One region of the Candidatus Symbiopectobacterium sp. NZEC127 genome, then DNA from elsewhere that is predicted to be linked to it. Evidence: predicted binding sites of a transcription regulator. Region 1 holds the regulator's gene; each other region holds the start of a gene.
What was found. Region 1 encodes CRP, which controls carbon source genes, mostly activating them, when cyclic AMP is high. Its sites were predicted from a motif close to ATGTGANNNNNNTCACAT; they were not measured.
Positions count from the first base shown of each region.

Region 2: aaeR (HTH-type transcriptional activator AaeR) is a predicted target of CRP. The motif match lies at 2,284-2,301, and genes of this name have one in related genera.
Region 3: J5069_RS15085 (GntP family permease) is a predicted target of CRP. The motif match lies at 2,991-3,008, and genes of this name have one in related genera.
Region 4: J5069_RS19475 (PTS mannitol transporter subunit IICBA) is a predicted target of CRP. The motif match lies at 1,200-1,217, and genes of this name have one in related genera.

Region 1 is NZ_JAGFPG010000007.1:214,987-220,823, reverse strand. It holds gene J5069_RS21015 (LysE family translocator) at 357-959, opposite strand; gene J5069_RS21010 (hypothetical protein) at 889-1,089, opposite strand; gene J5069_RS21005 (hydrolase) at 1,122-2,117, shown strand; gene J5069_RS21000 (YheU family protein) at 2,114-2,341, shown strand; gene J5069_RS20995 (phosphoribulokinase) at 2,452-3,321, shown strand; gene J5069_RS20990 (OsmC family protein) at 3,356-3,775, opposite strand; gene crp (cAMP-activated global transcriptional regulator CRP) at 4,092-4,724, shown strand; gene argD (bifunctional acetylornithine/succinyldiaminopimelate transaminase) at 4,791-5,837, opposite strand, start outside.
Region 2 is NZ_JAGFPG010000002.1:52,261-58,097, reverse strand. It holds gene aaeB (p-hydroxybenzoic acid efflux pump subunit AaeB) at 1-810, opposite strand, end outside; gene aaeA (p-hydroxybenzoic acid efflux pump subunit AaeA) at 823-1,785, opposite strand; gene aaeX (p-hydroxybenzoic acid efflux pump operon protein AaeX) at 1,793-1,996, opposite strand; gene aaeR (HTH-type transcriptional activator AaeR) at 2,319-3,248, shown strand; gene J5069_RS10320 (hypothetical protein) at 3,350-4,210, shown strand; gene tldD (metalloprotease TldD) at 4,260-5,705, opposite strand; gene yhdP (AsmA2 domain-containing protein YhdP) at 5,774-5,837, opposite strand, start outside.
Region 3 is NZ_JAGFPG010000003.1:373,531-379,367, reverse strand. It holds gene pyk (pyruvate kinase) at 1-214, opposite strand, end outside; gene J5069_RS15090 (glycerate kinase) at 245-1,390, opposite strand; gene J5069_RS15085 (GntP family permease) at 1,407-2,720, opposite strand; gene lysA (diaminopimelate decarboxylase) at 3,216-4,478, opposite strand; gene J5069_RS15075 (ABC transporter ATP-binding protein) at 4,587-5,579, opposite strand; gene J5069_RS15070 (ABC transporter permease) at 5,581-5,837, opposite strand, start outside.
Region 4 is NZ_JAGFPG010000006.1:143,138-148,974, reverse strand. It holds gene J5069_RS19475 (PTS mannitol transporter subunit IICBA) at 1-947, opposite strand, end outside; gene J5069_RS19470 (DUF3053 domain-containing protein) at 1,290-2,012, opposite strand; gene J5069_RS19465 (helix-turn-helix domain-containing protein) at 2,385-3,365, shown strand; gene J5069_RS19460 (APC family permease) at 3,469-4,938, shown strand; gene J5069_RS19455 (aminotransferase class III-fold pyridoxal phosphate-dependent enzyme) at 5,012-5,837, shown strand, end outside.

The DNA of each region.
Region 1 (5,837 bases):
GTGCGCGTTAACAGGCTCTGATTTCTGCGCCCCTGTAGCCGCGCCCGACACGAGGCGCTCAATCGCCGCCGCCTCGTGGCTCCAGGCTTTTCGCGAGGAATCACGCCGCTACGCGGTCCCCTCGGCGTTCGTGTCCGCATCTCGGACCACCAGCGACGCGGAAAACTCGTCTCATCCATGAGACTCGCCCCTGCGGGGCCGCTGCTGGCAGCGTTCAAAAATGCTCCCGGCATTTTTGTCCGGTGCGGCGCTGCTTTTCGCGGCATCCATGCCGCTCATCCGGCGGACACGCCCACCTCAGCGAGATTCTGAACGCGATTAATGGCAAAAAACAACAGGCTAAAATCAGGCCATCATCAGTGCCAGATCAGCAGTACACAGGCCGCGGTAAGCACCCCCATCGAGACGTTAAAAATCACCCATGCTCTGCGGCTGCGCAACAAGCGGCCAATCGCCGTGCCGAAACCCAGCCAGATAACGCCTGAAACCAGATTAACCAGCACAATGCCCAAACTTATCAGCAGCACCGAATGGTTATAGCCGCTGCCCGCCAGACTGAAACTGGCGACCGAACCCAGCGCCATCAGCCAGGCTTTGGGATTGAGAAATTGAAGCAGCCAGCCTTGATACAGGCGCAGCGGTTGCGGCGGCGGTGCGCTGGCCTCCAGCCGTTCATAGGCTGCCGTCGCAATTTTCCACGCCAGCCACAGCAAGTAGAGACTGCCGAGCACTTTGAGTATCAGGTGCAATGAGGGGTAGAGCAGGATCATGCCGCCCACGCCAAATGCCACCAGCAGCAAAATGCTCTGCATACCGAGCATGATACCGACCATCAGCCACAGCGATCGCATAAAACCGAAGTTGGCACCGGAAGTCGTCAATAGCATGTTATTCGGGCCAGGCGTAATTGCCGCCACCCAGAGAAAAGCCAACATCGATAAAAATAAGCCCTGTTCCACGTTTTGACTGCCCCTTGTCCCCACCGTTACGGTATGATTTATTGACCTGACTGAACGTTAGCCTGTCTGTTACACCGCACTGCTCGCTGAGCGGCGCAAGCAGGTTAGCGCAGTGTGATGAATATCGCACAATTATTTCCCGAGGTCGTTTCGATTCCCATGTTGTCCTCAACATTTCGCCCGTTACGCGGGGCTGATAACCCGCATGTACAAACGCTGTTGCCGCGCCTGATTCGCCGCCGTGCCCGTTTACAGCCGGTATGGCAACAACTCGATCTGCCTGACGGCGATTTTGTCGATCTGGCCTGGAGCGAAGCGCCACAAGGCGCGCGCCATAAACCCCGCGTGGTGCTGTTTCACGGTCTGGAAGGCAGCTTTCACAGCCCCTATGCACACGGTTTGTTGCAAGCGTGCCGTGAGCAAGGCTGGCTGGCGGTGATTATGCATTTTCGCGGCTGTAGCGGCCGCCCCAACCGTCTGAACCGTATCTACCATTCCGGTGAAACGGATGATGGCAGCTATCTGCTGCGCTGGATGCGGGATACGCTAGGCGACGTGCCGACCGCTGCCATCGGCATTTCTCTGGGCGGCAATATGCTGGCTTGCCTGTTGGCTAAACGGGAAGAAGCCCGGCTGTTATCCGCTGCGGCAATTGTCTCCGCGCCGTTTCACCTCGATGCCTGTAGCCGCAGGATCGAGCACGGGTTTTCCCGTATTTATCAGCGCTATCTGGTAGGACAGCTTAAACAGAATGCCCGGCGTAAGCTGGCACGCTATCCGGGTTCGTTACCGATTATTCCGGCGCAGTTGCAACGCATCAAGGGGTTGCGCGAGTTCGATGATGCGATCACCGCCCGTATCCATGGTTTTCAGGATGCTGCCGACTACTATCATCAGTGCAGTGCATTGGCGTTACTGCCCACCATTCGCACCCCGACGCTGATTATCCATGCACAAGACGATCCGTTCATGACCCCCGAGGTGATCCCGGATATCACCCGTCTGCCGGCAACCATCGAATACCAACTGACGGCGCACGGCGGGCACGTCGGGTTTGTCGGCGGAACATTATTGAAACCGGAAATGTGGCTGGAACAACGCATTCCAGCCTGGTTCACGCGCTTTCTTTCGGCGGACACCGCGGAGGCAACAGCATGATGATTCCCTGGCAGCAGCTTGATAGCGATACGCTGCAAAATATTATTGAGTCCTTTGTGTTACGCGAAGGCACGGATTACGGCGAGCAGGAGCGCTCACTGGAGGAAAAAGTCCGGGATATACGCCGCCAGCTTGCCTCGGGCGAGGTGGTGCTGGTGTGGTCAGAGCTGCACGAAACGCTGAATATCATGCCGCGCACCCAGCTAAACGAAAATACGCCGTAACGTGAAAAATCACCGTTTCCTGACGCGCGGGGGGTCGTCTTGCGTCACCGTGTCTGCTATACAGTGAGATCCGTGTTACTCAAACGCCTAATCCGACGGAGTGCAACCGCATGTCGCAACAACACCCGATCATTGCCGTTACCGGCTCCAGTGGTGCAGGCACCACCACGACCAGCCTCGCGTTCAGGAAGATCTTCCAGCAGTTGCAGATAAAAGCCGCTTCACTGGAAGGCGATAGCTTTCACCGTTATACCCGGCCAGAGATGGACATGGCGATTCGCAAAGCGAAAGATTTGGGCCGCCATATCAGCTATTTTGGCCCAGAGGCCAACGATTTCAGCCTGCTTGAGCAGGCATTTATCGACTATGGCCGCAACGGCACCGGGAAAACGCGCAAATACCTGCACACCTACGATGAGGCGATTCCCTACAATCAGGTGCCCGGCACCTTTACCCCGTGGGAACCGATGCAGCATCCTACCGATATGCTGTTTTATGAGGGGTTGCACGGTGCGGTGGTCACCGATCAGTACGATGTTGCTCAGCACGTTGACCTGCTGGTCGGCGTGGTGCCTATCGTCAATCTGGAATGGATTCAAAAGCTGGTTCGCGATATCAACGAACGCGGTCACTCGCGTGAAGCCGTGATGGATTCGGTGGTGCGTTCTATGGAAGATTACATCACTTACATCACCCCGCAGTTTTCTCGTACCCATATCAACTTCCAGCGCGTACCGACTATTGATACCTCAAATCCCTTTGCGGCCAAGGCTATCCCTTCGTTGGATGAGAGCTTTGTGGTGATCCATTTCCAGGGCGTCGAAAACATTGACTATCCCTACCTGCTGGCGATGCTGCAAGGCTCGTTTATCTCACACATCAATACGTTGGTGGTGCCGGGAGGAAAAATGGGGCTGGCCATGGAACTGATCATGGCACCGTTGGTAAAACGGCTGGCAGAAGGGCGTCGCGCGGGCTGAAATAACGCATACAGCCCGCCGGAAAACTATTCGACTATGAAGAAAACGATGCGACAGCGATGATTTCGTGGCTGTGAGTGACCTTCACCGCCTTTTCTAACATTAGCGCCACTGAACAATACTTCTCCGCCGACAGCGATACCGCCCGTTCAACCACCTTATCCGTCAGTCCCACGCCCGTAACCACAAAGTGCAGGTTGATATGGGTAAACAGACGCGGCGCTTCTTCACGACGCGTGGAGGATAATTTGACTTCACACCCAGTGACCGCGTTGCGACCCTTTTGCAAAATGGACACCACATCAATGGCGCTACAGCCTCCTGCCGCCATCAACACCATCTCCATCGGACTGGGGGCTTTATCGCCAGCATTACCATCCATCAGAATCTGATGCCCTGATGACGACTCACCGAGAAAGGTCAGATCTTCGACCCATTTTACGCGCGCTTGCATCCACAACTCCTCAAATTTATTTGAAAATTACTCACTGTTATATATAAAAACCGCCGATAACTAGAGCTTAATCATGCTGAAGCGAGACAACACAAGACAGGCTCGTCAAGCTGTGTTACAAACAGGAATAGAATCCGTTCCTTCAGTTTGATACTGACGGTCAGAACGGGTCGTGACGTCGCCATACAGAAGCCAGTATATTCCCTGACGTCAGTCCGCCAACACGGAATTTTTACTACTAGCACGTTAATACGCCGTACAGGGAACTCTGACCCCTGTAATTTGCGCAGTGAATTACAACAGAGGATAACAGCGAATGGTTCTCGGCAAACCGCAGACAGACCCGACTCTTGAATGGTTCCTTTCTCATTGTCATATTCACAAGTATCCATCGAAGAGCACGCTGATTCACCAAGGTGAAAAGGCAGAAACGCTTTACTACATCGTGAAAGGCTCAGTGGCTGTGCTGATCAAGGATGAAGAAGGCAAGGAAATGATCCTCTCCTACCTCAACCAGGGGGATTTTATTGGGGAACTGGGCCTGTTCGAAGAGGGTCAGGAACGCAGCGCATGGGTGCGGGCAAAAACAGCCTGCGAAGTCGCTGAAATCTCCTATAAAAAATTCCGTCAGCTGATCCAGGTCAACCCGGATATTCTGATGCGTCTCTCCTCACAGATGGCACGTCGCCTCCAGGTGACCTCCCAGAAGGTGGGCAACCTGGCCTTCCTGGATGTCACGGGCCGTATCGCGCAGACGCTGTTGAACCTGGCGAAGCAGCCCGATGCCATGACGCACCCGGATGGGATGCAAATCAAGATCACGCGTCAGGAAATTGGTCAGATTGTTGGCTGTTCCCGCGAAACGGTAGGCCGTATTTTGAAAATGCTGGAAGATCAGAGTCTGATCTCGGCGCACGGCAAAACTATCGTGGTGTACGGCACACGCTGATATCAGCAGCACCGTTTAGACAAAAGCACGTTGCGCGCTGCGCAGCGTGCTTTTGACGAGCCAGCACTATTCCGCGTTAACCACCGTTTCAACCGCCCGCGCAAACCGCGCCATACCCTGATCGATATCTTCCAGATCAATCACCAGCGACGGCACAAAGCGAATCACGTTAGGCCCAGCCACTAGCACCATCACGCCCTGCTCCGCCGCTGCGGCAAGGAACTTGCCCGCCTGACCGTGCCATCTCGGCTTCAGTTCTGCACCAATCAGCAGGCCCATACCGCGAATCTGCTCAAAAATACCGTGCTCTTCATTAATCGCCTGAAGAATCGAGACGAAACGCTCGTGGCGCGCTTGTACACCGGAAAGAACCTGCGGGGTATTGATGGTGTCCAATGCTGCTTCAGCCACCGCACAGGCCAGCGGATTACCGCCGTAGGTGGTGCCGTGCACACCGACGGTCATCACAGAGGCGACCTCTTCGGTGGTCAGCATGGCGCTGATGGGGAAACCGCCGCCCAGCGCTTTCGCCGTGGTGAGAATATCCGGCGTCACGCCATAGTGCATATAGGTAAACAGCTTGCCGGAACGCCCCATGCCGCTTTGCACTTCATCAAACACCAGCAGTGCATGGTGCTGATCGCACAGCTCACGCACGCCTTTAAGGAATTCCGGCGTGGCCGGTGTAATGCCACCTTCGCCCTGAATCGGCTCCAGCACCACGGCGCAGGTGTGGTCATCCATCACCGCTTTCACTGCGGCCAGATCGTTGAACGGCACGTGCACGATATCGGCCGGTTTGGGCCCGAAACCATCGGCGTATTTCGCCTGCCCACCGACAGAAACGGTAAACAAAGTACGGCCATGAAACGCATTGTAGAACGCAATGATTTTGGTTTTATACGGGCTGTGGCGTTTAATCGCATAGTGACGAGCCAGCTTGAAGGCCGCTTCGTTGGCTTCCGCACCAGAGTTAACAAAGAACACGCGCTCGGCAAAGGTGGCGTCAATCAGTTTGCTGGCCAGACGCAGCGCGGGTTCGTTAGTGAAGATATTGCTGGTATGCCACAGCGTTTCGCCCTGCTGCTTTAACGCCGCCACCAGCGCCGGGTG
Region 2 (5,837 bases), on a different contig from region 1:
CAATGCCAGGCTGGTTCTGAGCGGCTCCGGTTTATCCTGTAGCACCAGATAGGTCTCACACGCCTGAGTTATCAGGGTAAAGGATTGCGCCAGCAGCGCGTTGATGCGCCGGTGGCTATTTTGCCAGCGCGCCGATTCCAGCAGCAGCGGGTTGCCCATGCCGCCCAACGCGGTGCTTTTACGCACCAGCCCATGCCAGGCCACGTCAAGCTCTTCGCGCGTTGCGCCACGGATACACAGTTGCAGCAGGCGATAGTGATCCACCAGCAGCCCTTCCAGACTGCTGTCGATATGGTGTTTGATGGAACGCGGAGTGAACAGCAAATCGGCCACAATGGCACAGACAATGCCCAAAACAATTTCGCTACAGCGTTCAACGGCGAACTGTGGCGTCAGCAATGGCGCACTCTGGGTAGAGACGATGATAATCAATGCGGTATAGCCCGCCAATCCCCATACGTAGGCGTTTTCTACCTTAACCAGCGATGAAATCCAGGTGCAGAATCCCGCCCAGATGCAGCACAGCAGCAGCATCACCACAGGGGCACGAATGGTGGCGATGATAATCACCAGCGCACCGATACATCCGATAAAGGTGCCTACAATGCGCAATATCCCGCGATGCCGAATCGCCCCGGAAAAGGGATCGCCACCGGCGGCAAACGCAGGGCCAGCAGCAACGATGGCCGCAGTGAGCACTGACCAACGCGGTGTTTCCAACTGAAAGTGGAAACCGAGAAACAGCGACAGCACGACGGCAACGCTGAGTTTGCAGGCAAAACGCCAGTGGGGAAAAGCAGGCATTTTCATCATGAGTTCGCCTTAGCCAAACTCACGCAGCCGATAGAGCAAGCGAACCAACGGAGAAGGCTGCTTGTTTTGCGGGGCGTCGGCCTGCGCGATCACCACGGTGGCCGTTGTGCCCGCCGGATAAGGAAGATCACGCTGTTGATCCAGATGGATTCTTACCGGCACGCGCTGCGCCAGCCGCACCCATTCCAGATTGGCATCCACGGTCGCCAGCCCTTTACTGTCTACGTTGGCGCTGCTGTTGGTGATCGCCGCCGCCACGCTGTCGACCGTACCGTAAAACAACCGATCGCTACCCAGCGGCGTTATCTCGACCCGATCGCCCGCGTGAACGCTCGCCAGCTTGGTCTCTTCCATATAGGCCACCAGATAGAACGAGCCCTTTTTCACCAACGCCACGGCGGTTGCGCCGCGCGTAATGTATTCACCGCGCTGCACGTTGAGGTTGGTGACCCAACCGTCCGCCGGTGCGCGAATCACGGTACGCTCCAGATCCAGCTTCGCCAGCGCCAGCGTCGCTTGTGCCTTGGCTAGCTGATGCTGCGCGGTTTCCAGCGCGCTGCCGGACTGATCGATAGCTTCTTGCGACATAGCCTGCACACCAAGGCGCGTACGTCGCCCGGACTCACGCCGTTTTTCAGTGACCAGCGCCAGGTAGTAGTCGACATCCGCCTGTGCTTGCGCTTGCGCTTGCTGAAAACGGGGTGGATCGACCACAAAAAGCACATCCCCCTGTTTCACCTGCTGATTGTCATGCACCAACACCTCGGTCAACAGACCGCTGACATCAGGCGCGATCGCCACAACGTCTGCGCTGAACTTCGCGTCTCGCGTCCACGGCGATTCGGTATAGAACGCCCACACGCGCAGCAGCGCAACGGCAGCCAGCAGCAGCACGCACAGCGTGATACCCACACGCAGCAGCTTTTTGGTTATCAGCGAGACAACAGGAAATTTTAGAGCAAGGGTTTTCACATTGACCTCAAAGGGAGAAGCGAAAGATCAGATAAAACAGGCAACAAAACAGAGCGGTGTTAAACAGCGCCGGATGCCATACCACGTCATAAACGCCGGTGGGCTGTAGAACACGGTTCAACACAAAAAACAGTGCCAGCGATACCAGCAACACAAAGAATACGGGCGGGAATGACAGGCCAAACAGCACCATCACCGGGAGTGAACTCATCCTCTATTCCTTTTCATTTCAATTGACGAATAAACGATACCGACCGTGTCGCCGTAGACACAGGCATGAGGGTTCATTACCAACGACGACACGGACCTTTCAGCCACCAATGCTAAAAGGCATGAAGGGCATTACACTGATCAAGAGAGATTGCAGGTTGTTTAGTAGAAGCGAACGCAACCTGTTACCTGATGGAAACAAATAGCACGAAGCACACCGGAACTCTTCCCGCCCGATTCGTTCGAATGCGGTGTATTATGGATGTTTATTATCGTTTCATCTACGATGTGTGATCTAAATCACTTTTAAGCCAGAGTGAACAATGGAAAGACTAAAGAGCATGTCGGTGTTTGCGCGCGTAGTGCAGTGTGGCTCGTTTACCGCCGCCGCCCGACAATTGAACATGAGCGTTTCCGCTGTCAGCCAAACGGTGACCCGGCTGGAAGAGGAGTTGCAGATCAAGCTGCTCAATCGCAGCACGCGCAGCATTGGCCTCACAGAAGGCGGCAAGATCTACTACCACGGCTGCCGTCGTATGCTGCATGAGGCGCACGAAGCGCACGATCAGCTCTATGCTTTCAATAATACGCCGATCGGTACGCTGCGCATTGGCAGCTCCTCCACCATGGCGCAAAACGTGCTGGCGGCCATGACGGCAGAGATGCTGCTGAAATACCCAGGGCTCTCGGTCAATCTGGTCACCGGCATTCCGGCTCCCGATCTGATTGCGGACGGGTTGGATATTGTCATCCGCGTGGGCGCCTTGCAGGACTCCAGCCTGTTTGCCAAACGTCTCGGCTCGATGCCGATGGTGGTGTGCGCTGCCAAACGCTATTTGACTCAGCATGGCACCCCGGAAAAACCTTCCGATGTGGAAAGTTTCTCCTGGTTGGAATACACCGTGCGCGCCGACAGTGAGTTCGAACTGATCGCCCCGGAGGGCATTTCCACCAAAATCGCGCCGCAGGGCCGCTTTGCCACTAACGATCCGCAGACGTTGGTACGTTGGCTCAAAACCGGTGCAGGTATTGCCTATATCCCATTGATGTGGATTATCGATGAAATTGCCCGCGGTGAAGTGGAAATACTGTTCAGTCGCTATCACTCCGATCCGCGCCCGGTGTATGCGTTGTATACCCGCAAGGATAATTTGCCGCTCAAGGTGCAACTGTGTATCAATTATATGACGGAGTATTTTAAAAATGTTGCACAGATTTATCAAAGCCATAGGGAAGAAACACTGGGAAAATAATTATTTTCACACTACGGCATTAACCTGAATATACAACCTGGTATAGATTTCCTTCACCTTTTTGCTGTTATAGTGTGCTTTCCTTAACCAGGGGGGCATTTATGACAACAGCATTTAATATTTCAGGAAATCTATTTTCAAGAACGATTTCACTTAATGAAATAGAAGGTATTAAAAATGCAAAAAATCCCAATGAAATAAAAAGTCTTTGGGGTAAAATTGCAGACTGGTTTTGTGGAACCGATAAAGAAAATGCCAAAAAAGCGTTATTTGAATTGATCAACAATGATGATGTCACTATAAAAATAGACGCTTTTAACCAGTTAAAAGCCATGGTGTCACCCGCGTTTAAAGATGCCTTTACCTACACGACGACAGCGATAAGTGATACCTCGTTTACCGTCAATCTGTCTATTGGTGCTTTATTTTCCACGGGTGAGATTTCTACGGCGGGCAAAAGCATCAATCTGAATGAGCACATCAAGACCTTCACTCCAGAATATTTTATCGAACGAGACATTCATCTGGAACAAGTAAAAAAAGACATACCAAGAAGTGAAATGTATTTTTGTCATACCTCGACCCATCATGAACGCATTGCCGTTGACATGCTGCCACAGATTATTAATAAAATGTCAGAAGAACAAAAAAAATCGCTAAATGTGGCACTCTCTCAAATTGGCGTTATCGATATCAAGAACCAAATTAATCAGCATGCCAAAGCGATGTCACTGCTCGGCGACCCCAGTAAAAAATTGTTTCTTTCTTTAGAAAATCAGGGAAACATTACCGTTGAAATACATATCATTAATAACCTTGACGCTGAAAAACACCAGGTTTATCAATCAATGTGTCCTGAATCTAAATATCCCTGTTTATACGCCAAAGCTCGGATTGATATCGACATAAACGGACATTGCAATATTTCTGACATTACCGTCTCACACCCGGGAATTGAGTAGTCACCGTCATGCATTTTCATCGTAGCGTGACGGTGACTCAGGCACAGGCTTACGCCGTGCCGCCCACCGTCATGCTATCCAGTTTCAGCGTCGGTTGCCCAACGCCCACGGGCAGGCTTTGGCCCTCTTTACCGCACACGCCAACGCCTTTATCCAATGCCAAATCGTTACCAACCATGGATATCTGCTGCATGGCTTCGATACCGGAACCAATCAGGGTTGCCCCTTTAACCGGCGTCGTGACTTTACCATTTTCAATCAGATAGGCCTCGGAGGTTGAGAAGACAAACTTGCCAGAGGTGATATCCACCTGACCGCCGCCAAAGTTAGGCGCGTATAAGCCGTATTCTACGCTGGCGATAATCTCTTCCGGCGTCGATTTACCTGCCAACATGTAGGTGTTGGTCATGCGCGGCATCGGCAAATGGGCATAAGACTCACGGCGACCATTGCCGGTCGGTGCTACGCCCATCAAACGTGCGTTGAGTTTGTCCTGCATATAGCCTTTCAGCACGCCGTTCTCAATCAGCACGTTGTACTGCCCGGCCACGCCTTCGTCATCCATCGCCAGCGAACCGCGACGTCCTTCCAGCGTACCGTCATCCACCACGGTACAGAGTTCAGAAGCCACCAGCTTGCCCATCTGCCCGCTGAACACCGACGTACCGCGGCGGTTAAAGTCCCCTTCCAACCCGTGCCCGACGGCTTCATGCAGCAGCACGCCCGGCCAGCCTGCGCCCAGCACCACCGGCATGGTGCCCGCAGGCGCAGCAACGGCGGACAGGTTGACCAGCGCCATACGTACCGCTTCTTTCGCCCAGGCTTCCACCCGCGCTTCACCGTCTACCACTTGCCAGAAGTAGTCGTAACCTACGCGCGCGCCGCCGCCGCTGGCACCGCGTTCACGTTTGCCGTCCTGCTCGACCAGCACGCTGATCGATAAGCGCACCAGTGGACGCACATCGGCCGCCAGCGTGCCGTCGGTTGCCGCCACCAGCACGTGTTCGTAGACGCCGGTCAGGCTGACGCTCACTTCCTGCACGCGGGTGTCAGCCGCGCGCGCCACGCTGTCTGCGCGTTGCAGCAGGGCCAGTTTATCTTCACGGCTCAGGCTGTCCAGCGGGTTGAGCTGCGGATACAGCGCACGATGAACGTTTTCCCCCAGCGTGTGAACGCGGCCATTGCCCTGCTCGCGCACGATGCTGCGCGCCGCCTGGGCGCTTTGGTGCAGCGCATTGAGCGTGATCTGGTCCGCATAGGCAAACCCGGTTTTTTCCCCGCTTACCGCACGAATACCGACCCCTTGATCGATATTGTAAGAGCCATCTTTAATGATGCGGTCTTCCAGCACCCAGGATTCATGGTAACTGGATTGAAAATAGAGATCGGCATAATCCAGGCGACGTTCATTCAATACCTCTAACACCGAGAACAGGTCTTGCTGGCTCAAGTTGTTAGCAGTGAGTAACTGTTCACTGACAAACGAAAGACTCATATTTTTTCCACTTTAGTTCACATGAAACCGATGAATAAACGGCACGGAGCCATCACTATGCAGGCGGATTAACGCCGTTCCTGCGCCGCACTTTTTTGCGGCTCACGCAGGACTTCCTTAATCGTAGGCTGA
Region 3 (5,837 bases), on a different contig from region 1:
GCAGATCGCCCAAAATAGCCACTGATTTACCCAAACGTTGGGCAATAGCGCGAACCTGTTCCGCACGAGCAATATGATCATCTGCCGCACCGTGCGAGAAATTAAAACGGACTACGTTGGCACCCGCACTTATTATTTTTTCCAGGTTATTATCGCGATCGGTTGCCGGACCGAGAGTCGCAACAATCTTGGTGCGCCGAAGTGTTTCAGTCATTTTCTTTCCCTTTTTATTACTGGCGCTTAATTATGCTGCCGCTTTTTTCAACAGGCGGCCAATATTCTCGCACGCACGTTCCATATTAATCGGGCCATCTTTCAGCAGCGCTTCAATATTGTCTGCACGCGGAATAATGCCGAAAATGGTGTCGATGCCTTCGCCGTACAGCGCTTCAACGCCTTCGCCAACGCAGCCGGATACCGCGATAACCGGTACGCCCTGCGCTTTGGCAGTTCTGGCAACGCCGTAAGGGGTTTTACCGAACTTGGTTTGGTAATCGATACGCCCTTCACCGGTAAAGCAGAAATCCGCACCGACCAGTTTGTCACTCAACCCGCTGAATTCGACGACAATATCAATGCCTCGACGCAGTGTGCATTGGGTGAAAGCCATCAGCCCTGCGCCCAGACCGCCCGCCGCACCGGCACCCGGCACAGTGGCAATCTCTTTGCCCAACTGATTGCGGATTACCGCCGCGTAGTGCGCCAGATTGTTATCCAGCTGTGCGACCATCTCCGGCGTTGCTCCTTTCTGCGGACCAAAAATCGCTGATGCACCCTGCTCGCCGCACAGTGGGTTGGTAACATCACAGGCCACCTGAATATCCACCTGTGCCAGACGGCTATCCAACCCGGAAAGATCGATATGGTGCAAACGATCCAGCGCGCCGCCACCGCGCGGCAGCGTGTTGCCCGCTTCATCATAAAAACGCACACCCAGCGCTTCTGCCATACCTGCGCCGCCATCATTGGTTGCGCTGCCACCGATGCCCAGAATGATTTTCTTGATGCCTTTGTCCAGGCAGGCACGAATCAGTTCACCGGTGCCGTAGGTGGTGGTCACCAACGGGTTTTTGGTGTCGAGGTTAACGAATTGAATACCGCTGGCAGAGGCCATTTCAATCACGGCAATCTCGCCGTTACCCATGATGCCGTAGCTGGCTTCAACCGTTTCTCCCAACGGTCCGGTCGCGTTTAACGCATACAACGAGCCTTCGGTGGCATCAATCAGCGACTGGGTGGTGCCTTCACCGCCATCCGCCATCGGAACGTGCACGAAATTCGCTTCGGGGAATACCTTACGCAACCCTTTTTCCATCGCGTTACACACTTCTTTCGCCGTCATGCTCTCTTTAAATGAATCGGGCGCTAATACAAACGTTTCGTTTTTCATTGTGGGTTGCCTCAAACTAAAGAATAAAGCCGTACAGCACGGTAGCGACAAGGGTCATGGTGCCGCCGACAATCGCTTCGTAAGGCAGCAAGCCCATACGCTGTCTGATGGTCATGTTCATGCTCTGTGCTGTGACGTGGAAATAGTTGCCCTGCGGCAAGGAGTCGATCACGGTGGCTCCGGTGTGTACCATCACCGCAGAGGCAATCGGCGCGATGCCGATAGTGGCGATGGCGTTACCGAAGGTGCCGGTCGCCAGAATGGTCCCGGTGGAGGTGGAAGCCGTGGCCGCCGCCATCAAAATGCCGGAGATAGGTGCCAGGAAGGTGCCAGAAATGCCCATGACATTAATCAGTTGCACCACCTGGGCCGACAGGTTGGATGCGGCAATCAGGCCCGCAATCGCACCAGCACCAATCAGGATCAGCACGGTAGCGGTCATTTTTTCCAGACCTGATGCGGTGTAGGCAATCACCTTGTGCTTTTGCCCCATGGCAATCAGCCCGACGATACCGGCGATCGGCAGTACATACATGGCATCCAGCTTGAACGCGGTCAGCGCACTAATGTGGAAAATGGAACCAATCGGGTTAATCATCAGTAAGATAACGGCAACCGCTGGCGCGACGATGGCCTTGCCCAGCGTTGGGTAGGTTTTGTCATTTTTCGCGCTCTGGGTGCCGTAGGCAGCGGCAGCTTCTTCACCACTTACCATGATCCCTTTATTTTTCAACATCGAAGCGACAACCACAGTAATAATCAAACCGAATACGGCAGGAATAAAACCGGCGATCATCACGTCGCTTAAATTGAGGTGAAAGCCGTTTGCTGCGGCAATGGTATTGGGGTTTGGCGATATAATATTCCCCGCTTTACCGCCGCCGGAAAGCGCCAGTAATAATGCCAGTTTGGAAATCCCCATTTTATTACCTACTGATAACGCAATGGGTGCGACAATTAATACTGCGACGGGAATAAATACCCCCACTGCGGTAATGATCATGGTAGCCAGCGCCAGCGCTAAAATCGCTTTGCTCTCCCCCATCTTCCTCACAATGGCCTGGGCGATGGTTTCCGCCGCGCCCGATTCCATCATCACGCCAGCCAGTACACCGGCGGCCAGTACGCGGATTACCGTACCCATCACGCTCTGCGTGCCAGACGTCAGCAGCCCGATAGTCTGCTCAAGATTGCCACCGCCGATCATGGCACCGAGAATGGCGCCGAGGAACAAGGAGTACACCGGATTAATTTTTTTCAGGATGAGCGCAATGGCAATAAAAAGACCAATCAACGCCCCGTACCATGCCAAGGGTTCTATGGTATGCATAATGAGACCTCTTATATTTTATATGTCTTCGACAATAGGGTGCTAATGCAAATACATTCCTGGTGGAATCTGCATTATTTGATGCGGTAATAAATTACGCCGTTCTAAATAGCTTTCTTTCGAAAAAAATCAGAATCGATAAATAATTCCTTATCACATGCTCTTATGGATTGAGAATTATTCTATGACTTGGCAATAAAATAACCTATGTGTCGTAACACGAAAAAATTGGGCATTTGTATAAATATTTTTGTGTTGCAGAACAAGAAAGCGAGAGGTTTATCACATTGCGGGGGGAGAAGAGCCGCATTCCTGCGGCTGAAATTCCTTTTCGGTATGTCCGGGTTTCCCGGCGAATCACGACGAGGGGCGCTCCGGCGGCTTACGCCGCTACGACCCCATCGCCGCACTTCACCTAACAACGAACTTCGTCAGCGGTCTGGGCCGCATTCCTGCGGCTTAGCGTGGCGTCATCGAGACCTCAATACCACGTGGTTACAGCGCCTCGAGCGCCAACAATTCCTCGATGGTTTGGCGGCGGCGAATCAGGCGTGCTTCACCGTTTTCGAACAGCACTTCCGGCAGCAGCGGGCGGCTATTGTAGTTGGAGGACATGGAGGCACCGTAAGCGCCGGTGTCGTGGAACACCAGATAGTCACCGACCTGTACCGCAGGTAACGCCACCGTTTCCACACCGCCGCCAGCCTGTTGCGTAAACACATCACCGGATTCACACAAGGGCCCAGCCACTACGGTATCGCGCAACGGTGCGCCAGCAAGAGAACGCTCATCTGCTGGCAGCAGCGAGATATGGTGATAGCTGCCGTACATGGCGGGGCGCATTAGGTCGTTAAACCCGGCGTCCACCAACACGAAGTGGCGGCTACCCATGTTTTTGACGGCACGCACCTGTGCAACCAACACGCCAGACTCCGCCACCAGAAAACGTCCCGGTTCGATTTCCAGCGTCACCGGGTGACCAAGGTGCGTCTCAATACGCTGACGCGCTCCGTGCCACAGGCCAAAGTAGTGCTCGGTATCGATAACCGGTTCACCCGCGCGATAGGGAATGGAAAGCCCGCCGCCTGCGGAAATGGCTTCAACATCCTGACCAAACTCAACCACCTGACGCACCATGGCATCACACACTTGCTCCAGATGGCCGTAGTCCACGCCGGAACCGATATGCATATGAATGCCAACCAGCTTCAGGGAGTAGCGTTGGATGTGTGCCAGCGCCAGCGGTAAATCGGCATACCAGATGCCGTGTTTGCTGTTCTCACCGCCGGTGTTGGTTTTCTGGCTGTGGCCATGACCAAATCCCGGATTGACGCGCAACCACACTGGGTGACCGGGCTGGGCTGCCCCCAACTGCGCCAGCATATCCACTGAACCGGCATTAACCGGAATATTCAGCTCCACCACACGCGCCAGCGTCGGCGCATCCAGCATGTCAGCGGTGAACACAATCTCGTGATCTGCCGTACCCGGCACAAACCCCGCCACCAAAGCGCGCTCAATTTCTCCCAGCGATACCGAATCCACCTTTACACCTTGTGCGCGCATCAGACGCAGAATATGGGTGTTGGAACAGGCTTTCTGCGCGAAACGGATGGTGTCAAACTGACGCAGTTGTGCGATACGCGCCACGATGGTGTGCGCATCATAGGCCCACACCGGGCATCCAAAACGAGCGGGTAATTCGCGCAGGCTATGTGCGTTAAGCGCGTGGGTGAGGTCATTCAGATCGTGCGGCATAGGGTTTCCGTGCAACAAAAGGGGAGCAATGACCACACGGTAACGGGCAGCAACGATTTAAACAAATATCGGTTTTCGCATATCCTATTCATCCATGATATGGATTAGCTAGGCCACCTCACGCAGCGCATCGGCGGTAATATGCACCCCCACCACACTGCCCGTGCGGTACAGATCGCTCGGTGCACGGTTGAGTACATCCACAGCCAGCTCTACGCCGTTAACCACTACCCGGTATCGCACCACGTTACCTAGCAGGCTGTGGTTAAGGATCTCCCCGGTGATGCCCTGTTCAGGCGCACCCAGCGTGATGGATTCAGGGCGAAGTGCCACCTGACCGGTGAAGTGTTCTCCCGTCAACTGTTGCGCCTGCGCGGCACTCAGCAGGTTATAGCTACCGATAAAGCTGGCGGCAAACAGGTTGGCAGGCTGGGTATACAGCGATACCGCATCGCCATCCTGCACGATCTCCCCGTTGTTCATCAGCACGATACGATCGGAGAGCGTCAGCGCCTCTTCCTGATCGTGGGTAACAAAAATCGCCGTCAGGTTCAACTCACGCTGAATGCGACGGATTTGTTCGCGCAGGTGGCGGCGAATACGCGCATCCAACGCGGAGAGCGGCTCATCCAGTAACAGCAAACGCGGTCGCGTGACCAACGAGCGCGCCAGCGCCACGCGCTGACACTGGCCGCCGGAAAGCTGGTGCGGATAACGGTGGGCAAACTCATTCAGCTCGACCAGCGCCAGCACCTCGGCCACCCGCTGGCGAATTTCCCCCGCACCAAGTTTTTGCATCTTTAACCCGAAAGCCACGTTACCTTCTGCCGTCATGTTGGGGAACAGCGCATAGTTCTGGAACACCATGCCAATGCCGCGCTTTTGTGGAGACACCGGCACGATATCCTGTCCCTGTAGCAGGATCTGCCCGCTGTCCACGGGCGTCAGGCCTGCCAGACAACGCAACAGCGTCGATTTGCCGCAGCCACTCGGCCCCAACAGGGTAACGAACTCCCCTTCCGACGCCGAGAAATCGATATTGTGGAACACCTTGGTCGGCCCGTAGTGTTTATTGAGCTGTTTGACATCAAGATAGGACATATCAGGATTTCTCCCGGTTAAGAAAATTAGCCAGCCAGGTCACCAGCAGCACGACGAAGAAATAGGAGATCACCAGCGCACTGGTAAAGTGCCCGCTGTCATTACGCTTGTTGTAGAGATACACCTGCAACGTTTCAAAGCGGGTGCCAACCAGCAGGTTGGCAAACACGAACTCGCCAATCAGGAAAGAAAACGAGAGCAACACCGCGATCATCACGCCTTTACGCAGATTAGGCAGCACCACCCACAGCGCCGCCT
Region 4 (5,837 bases), on a different contig from region 1:
TTGGCAAAATAGGCCCCTTTCGGCGTCATTGCCAACACGGCCAGAATAGAGCCCGGAGAAGCCGGAGCAGCCAGACCGCCGCCCAGCACGGTCAGTGTGAACACCCCGGTCATGCCGCCCAGAATCACCGCAATCAGCAGGCGCGGGTTCATCAGCACGTACGGGAAATAGATTTCGTGGATACCACCCAGGAAGTGGATGATGGCCGCGCCCGGTGCGGACACTTTGGCATTACCGCGACCAAAGAACATGTACGCCATCAGCACACCCATCCCCGGACCGGGATTGGCTTCAATCAGGAAGAAAATCGATTTGCCTGCTTCCGTCGCCTGTTGGATACCCAGCGGCGAGAAGATACCGTGGTTGATGGCGTTGTTCAGGAACAGGATTTTTGCGGGTTCAACGAAGATAGAGGTGAGCGGCAGCAGGTTATTCTGCACCATCAAATCTACGCCCGCAGCCAGACCTTTGGATAAGAACTCCACCAACGGACCAATCGCCAAAAACGCCAGAATAGCCAACAACATGCCAATGATACCGGCAGAGAAGTTGTTCACCAGCATTTCAAAACCGCTTTTGATCTTGCCATCAACGATGCGGTCAAAGCGTTTAATGGTCCATCCGCCCAACGGGCCAACAATCATCGCGCCGAGGAACATCGGCATATCAACACCAACGATCACCCCCATCGTGGTGATGGCACCGACCACACCGCCGCGATCGCCCGCGACCAAACGGCCACCGGTATAACCGATAAGCAGCGGCAGCAGATAGGTGATCATCGGCCCCACCAGCTTGGCAAGCGTCGCATTCGGCAACCAACCGGTTGGGATGAACAACATGGTAATCAGGCCCCAAGCGATAAACGCCCCGATATTGGGCATTACCATGTTGCTCAGGAAGCGGCCAAAATTCTGAACTTTGACCTTGGTATCTGCTGTGAGCATAAAAACACACCCCTATTCAAACGCGCGATCGCAAGCGCGTGTGGTCATTATCGTGAGACGGTGTGACTGCCTTCCGTCGGTAGAGATCGTGCGGACTCTAGCACGTCGGTTTGATACCGCAACCTCACGGCCATATGTGACAGCTGTCACACATAATCCCCACATCATTGCTACATTTTAGTGACTGAGTTCACATAAAATCACTGAATGCGGTCAATTCGGCGCATCATCATCCGCATTAACGGCAGCACAATGTGACCTCAATCACATTACAATGCCGTGATTTTGTTTTGATTGTGTGACTCAAATCACTAAATATCATCACCGCCGTGCGTTATTGCCTTATAGCGATGGTTTCAACAACGGCAGTAGCGGTGGTAATCCGTTCATTAAATCGCGCTGCTGCGTCGCCAGAGGCGTAATCAACGCGTTGTAACGCGCCGCCTGCTGTGCCGTTTCAAACTGCACCTGATTCCCTACAAAAGTGACCTGCTTGCCCTGAGCCTGAAGAAAGTCGCCCACCTGCGCCAACTGCTGGGCCAGCGTGGCAGCGGTCGGCACCACGTTTGCCAATGCCGACGCCGGTTGGCTTACCACCTGCGAGTAAACGCGCTCATACAGCACTTGAATCTCTTGCGGCTGGCTCAGGTTACGCCGGGCTGAATCTGCCTGGGTTTTTGCCGCCTGTACCTGTTGCCCCAGCAGGTTTATCGCGCCGACAGCACTGCGTACGCCGTCACGTTGCGTCAAATAATCCTGCGGCACACGAATCTGAGAAACGTGCTCCAGTAACGGCTTCAAACTCACCGCCATGCTTTGCCGCAACTGCTGGGAAAAAGTGGTTAAAATGGCGTAATCGTTGGCAAAAGGGCCCAACCGTTTTTTCTGATCGTCACTGAGTGCTGGCGGCACGCTGCCCGGTTGCGATGGCACACTTTGCAGTACCGTCATAAACGCCTTGCGCTGATCCGCTTCGCTATCACCGCAGGCCGCCAGTTGCAACACCACCCCCAACGCCAGCACCGGCAATAGCCAGCGCGAGCGCCACCCCATTGTTATCGTCATGCCATACTCCTTATCGCACGTCTTATCCGGTATAGCGGCGGGCGCCATTGCTCCGCCTTATCCCTAAGCATAGTCGAATCAGCGCGATACCCTCGTTTTTCTGCCAAGCTACCGGGATACTCAGGATACGATAGCCAGATAACAGCGCACTGCTGCAACATTGAGCATCTCCCCCATAACGGTGCAACGCCACAGCGCAAAACGCGACTATGGTAGGAATCACTCTATTTCCCTCTGTTTTACGACGATATGCAGCAAAAACATCACTCACAGCTCAGAAATGCAGAGATAAAATCTGCCGTTTTTTGCTATTGCACTGGCGTGATTCTTGCTCAGTGGGTATATCCCATCACGACGCAGGAAAGACAGACGATGACACCCGCATTCCATCTTCGCGATCAAAACCATCTTGGCGATCAAAACGGTTTTCGTTGCGCCTCGCGCATTCAGGAACTGGCGCAACACAGTCAACTGCTGACCGATTGGGCATTGCGCTATGACCAAATCTCTCACGGGCGGTTTGAAGGCAGTCTGAAAGAGGCCTGGCTGGACGGCGTACAGTTCTATCAGGAACAGCTATCACAGTCGGTGTTTCAACGTGGACAGGGCCGAACGGGCACGCTCTGCCTCGGGGTGTTTAACGCGCTGTCGGGAGAAGCGCGCTGGATGGGAAACAGCCTGACGCAGCAGGATATTACCTGGTCCTATGACGGCGGCGAGTTGATGCTGCAAACGCCGGAAACCTCTTCACTATTGGTACTGAGCATTCCTTTGGCGCTGTTATCGGACATCACCGATGAACTGCCGCACCGGGTCTACGCCATCCATCACGATCTCCTTGCCAACCGACTGCGCGAGCATATTCTGGCCATGCTGCACAGCGTGATGGAACACCCGCTGCAATTTGCGCAACGACAGGCGCGGCTGCAATTTCTCAGCGATATCCGCGAACTGGCCTTTGCCTTTTTCACCGCCGTCGGCACGCAGACCATCAGCGTGCGCCCTTCCCTGCAAAAGGCGCAGCGCGTAGTCAGCAAAGCACAGGACGCCCTGATCGCCCATCGCGATCGGCCTCTGACCATGGATGAGCTGTGCCAACTGACCCACACCTCACGGCGCACCCTGCAAAATTGTTTCGAAACCGTCACCGGCCAAAGCCCGGCAGTATTCCTGAAAAACATGCGGCTCAACGGGGTGAAACGCATGCTGGTGATGGAGGGAGAGTACGCACAGATCAGCGAAATCGCTTCCAAGTGGGGCTTCTGGCACCTGTCGCAGTTTACCGCCGACTACAAACGCCTGTTTGGTGAACTGCCCTCGTACACGCGGCGAGCGGTCCATCATTTGATCTGAATGTGATGACTATTCGTCACATTCAGGTTTGCCAGATTTCGATAACGCACACGCCAGAGCCCTTCATAGACTGACCATGAACCATCACGCAGGGGAACGGAACATGGCACAGCACTCTTCATCAGCGCACGCGCTACCCCAGACGGCATTGCCGCAGGGGAACCAGCTCCAGAAAGGCAGCCTTGGCCTTTGGTCGATCATCTTTTTTGTTATTGCCGCCGCATCGCCCTTAACTGGCGTCGTCGGAGGCTTGCCCGTCGCCTTTATGGCAGGCAACGGCGCGGGCGTACCCGGTGTTTATGTCCTGGCGGGCGCACTGCTGCTTATTTTCAGCTTTGGCTTTATCGCCATGAGCCGTTATGTGGTGAACGCTGGCGCTTTCTACGCCTATATCGCACAAGGCCTGGGCACCCACAGCGGCATTGCCGGGCTCGGCATCGCACTGTTGGCCTACACCGCCATTCAGCTTGCCGTTACCGCTATGTTTGGCTTCTTCTTTGCGCAGTTCGTGCAGATGCACACTGGGATCGCAGCGCCCTGGTGGCTGTTCTCGCTGCTGATGCAAGCGGCCGTAGTAGCGCTCGGTATTGCCAAAGTGGAGCTCGGCGGCAAAGTGCTCGGGGTCTTGATGCTGCTGGAAGTGGGCATTGTGCTGCTGGTTGATGCTGCCATTATTAGCCAACCCATTGCCTTTGATATCAGCGCCTTTACCCCGTCTACCGTGTTTCATGGCGATGTGGGCATTGCGATGATCTTCGCCATTTGCTCTTTCGTCGGCTTTGAGGCGACCGCAATCTACTCGGAAGAGTGTCGGCAACCGGCCAAGATAATCCCACGCGCCACGCTGCTCGCCGTGGTGCTGATCACCAGCTTTTTCGCCCTCTCCGGCTGGGCATTTGTGCAATATGCAGGTGCCGCTCACGTTGCCGAACTCGCCGCCAACGATCCCGGGATGTTTGTGTTTACCGTCACCGAACAGGTGCTTGGCCCGTGGGCCATTCAGGTGATGTCGGTTTTACTGATCACCAGCCTGTTTGCCGCAACACAGGCGTTCCATAACACGCTGTCGCGCTATCTGTTCGCCATTAGCCGCGACGGTTTGCTGTGGTCGAAAATGGCAAAAACCCACCGCACGCACCAGACACCCTATATCGCCAGTCTGGTGCAAGGCGCGTTTATGCTGTGCGCTACCGCGCTGTTCGCCCTGGCGCAGTTAGACCCGATGGCGAACGTTTTCTCCTGGGCTTCTGCCTTGGGCAGCATGTCGATTCTGGTGCTGCAATTCAGCGTCTCGCTTGCCGTTCTTGCCTACTTCCAGCGTAACCCTTCGCTGCCGGTATCACGCTGGAGCCGCCTTATCGCGCCAGCGCTCTCCGCACTCGGCATGTTGGCGACGCTGGCGCTGGTGGTCAATAACCTCGACGTACTGAGCGGTTCCTCCTCGCCGGTGGTGTCATCGCTGCCCTATCTGGTGCTAATGGTGGCGTTTGCCGGGTTTATGAGTGCGCACTTCCTGCGCCGATTGAGCCCCGAGCGCTATTCACGCATCGGCCAGATGGTTGAAACCCTATAACGCCACGCGGATTCGTCCGTTGCGGCTGCGGCGGCAACGGCTCACTGTCATCTGATTTCATGGAGTACGCACAATGACAACACCCTATAACCACACGGATTACCGTTTTTGGCACCCGATGGCACACCCGAATGAGTGGGCTGAACGCGAACCGCTGCGCATTGTAAAAGGCGACGGCCTTTACATCTGGGATGATAAAGGGCGCAAAATGCTCGATGGCTTCGCCGGACTGTGGTGCGTAAACGTCGGTCACAATCGCCCGGAAGTAAAAGCCGCCATCGCCAAACAGATGGATGAACTGGCTTACTACCAACTGTTTGACGGCGTCAGCCACCCGATGGCAGAAGCGCTGTCTAATCGCCTTATCCAGATGACGCAGCAAGAAGATATGCGACGGGTGCTGTACGGCATGGGTGGTTCGGACGGTGTGGAAACCGCCCTCAAGGTGGCGCGCCAATACTGGATTTTGCAAGGCAAGCCGCAGCGCACGCGTTTTATCTCGTTAAAGAATGCCTATCATGGCGTACACATGGGTGGCACCTCGGTGTCTGGCCTGCCGATTTATCGCCTCAACTACGGCCCAATGCTGGAAGGCTGTACGCAGATCGAATCGCCCTGGCAGTATCGCAACCCGTGGAACTGCGACGATCCCGATACGTTAGGCAAATTGGTGGCCGAGCAGTTAGAGCGTGAAATTCTTTATTACGGCCCGGATACCGTCGCCGCCTTCATCGCCGAGCCGGTGCAGGGCGCAGGCGGTGTGATTGTGCCACCGGCTAACTTCTGGCCGCTGGTGCGCGAGATCTGTGATAAATACGGCGTGCTGCTGATCGCCGATGAAGTGGTCACCGGGTTTGGCCGCAGCGGGGCGATGTTTGGCTCACGCGGTTGGGGCGTAA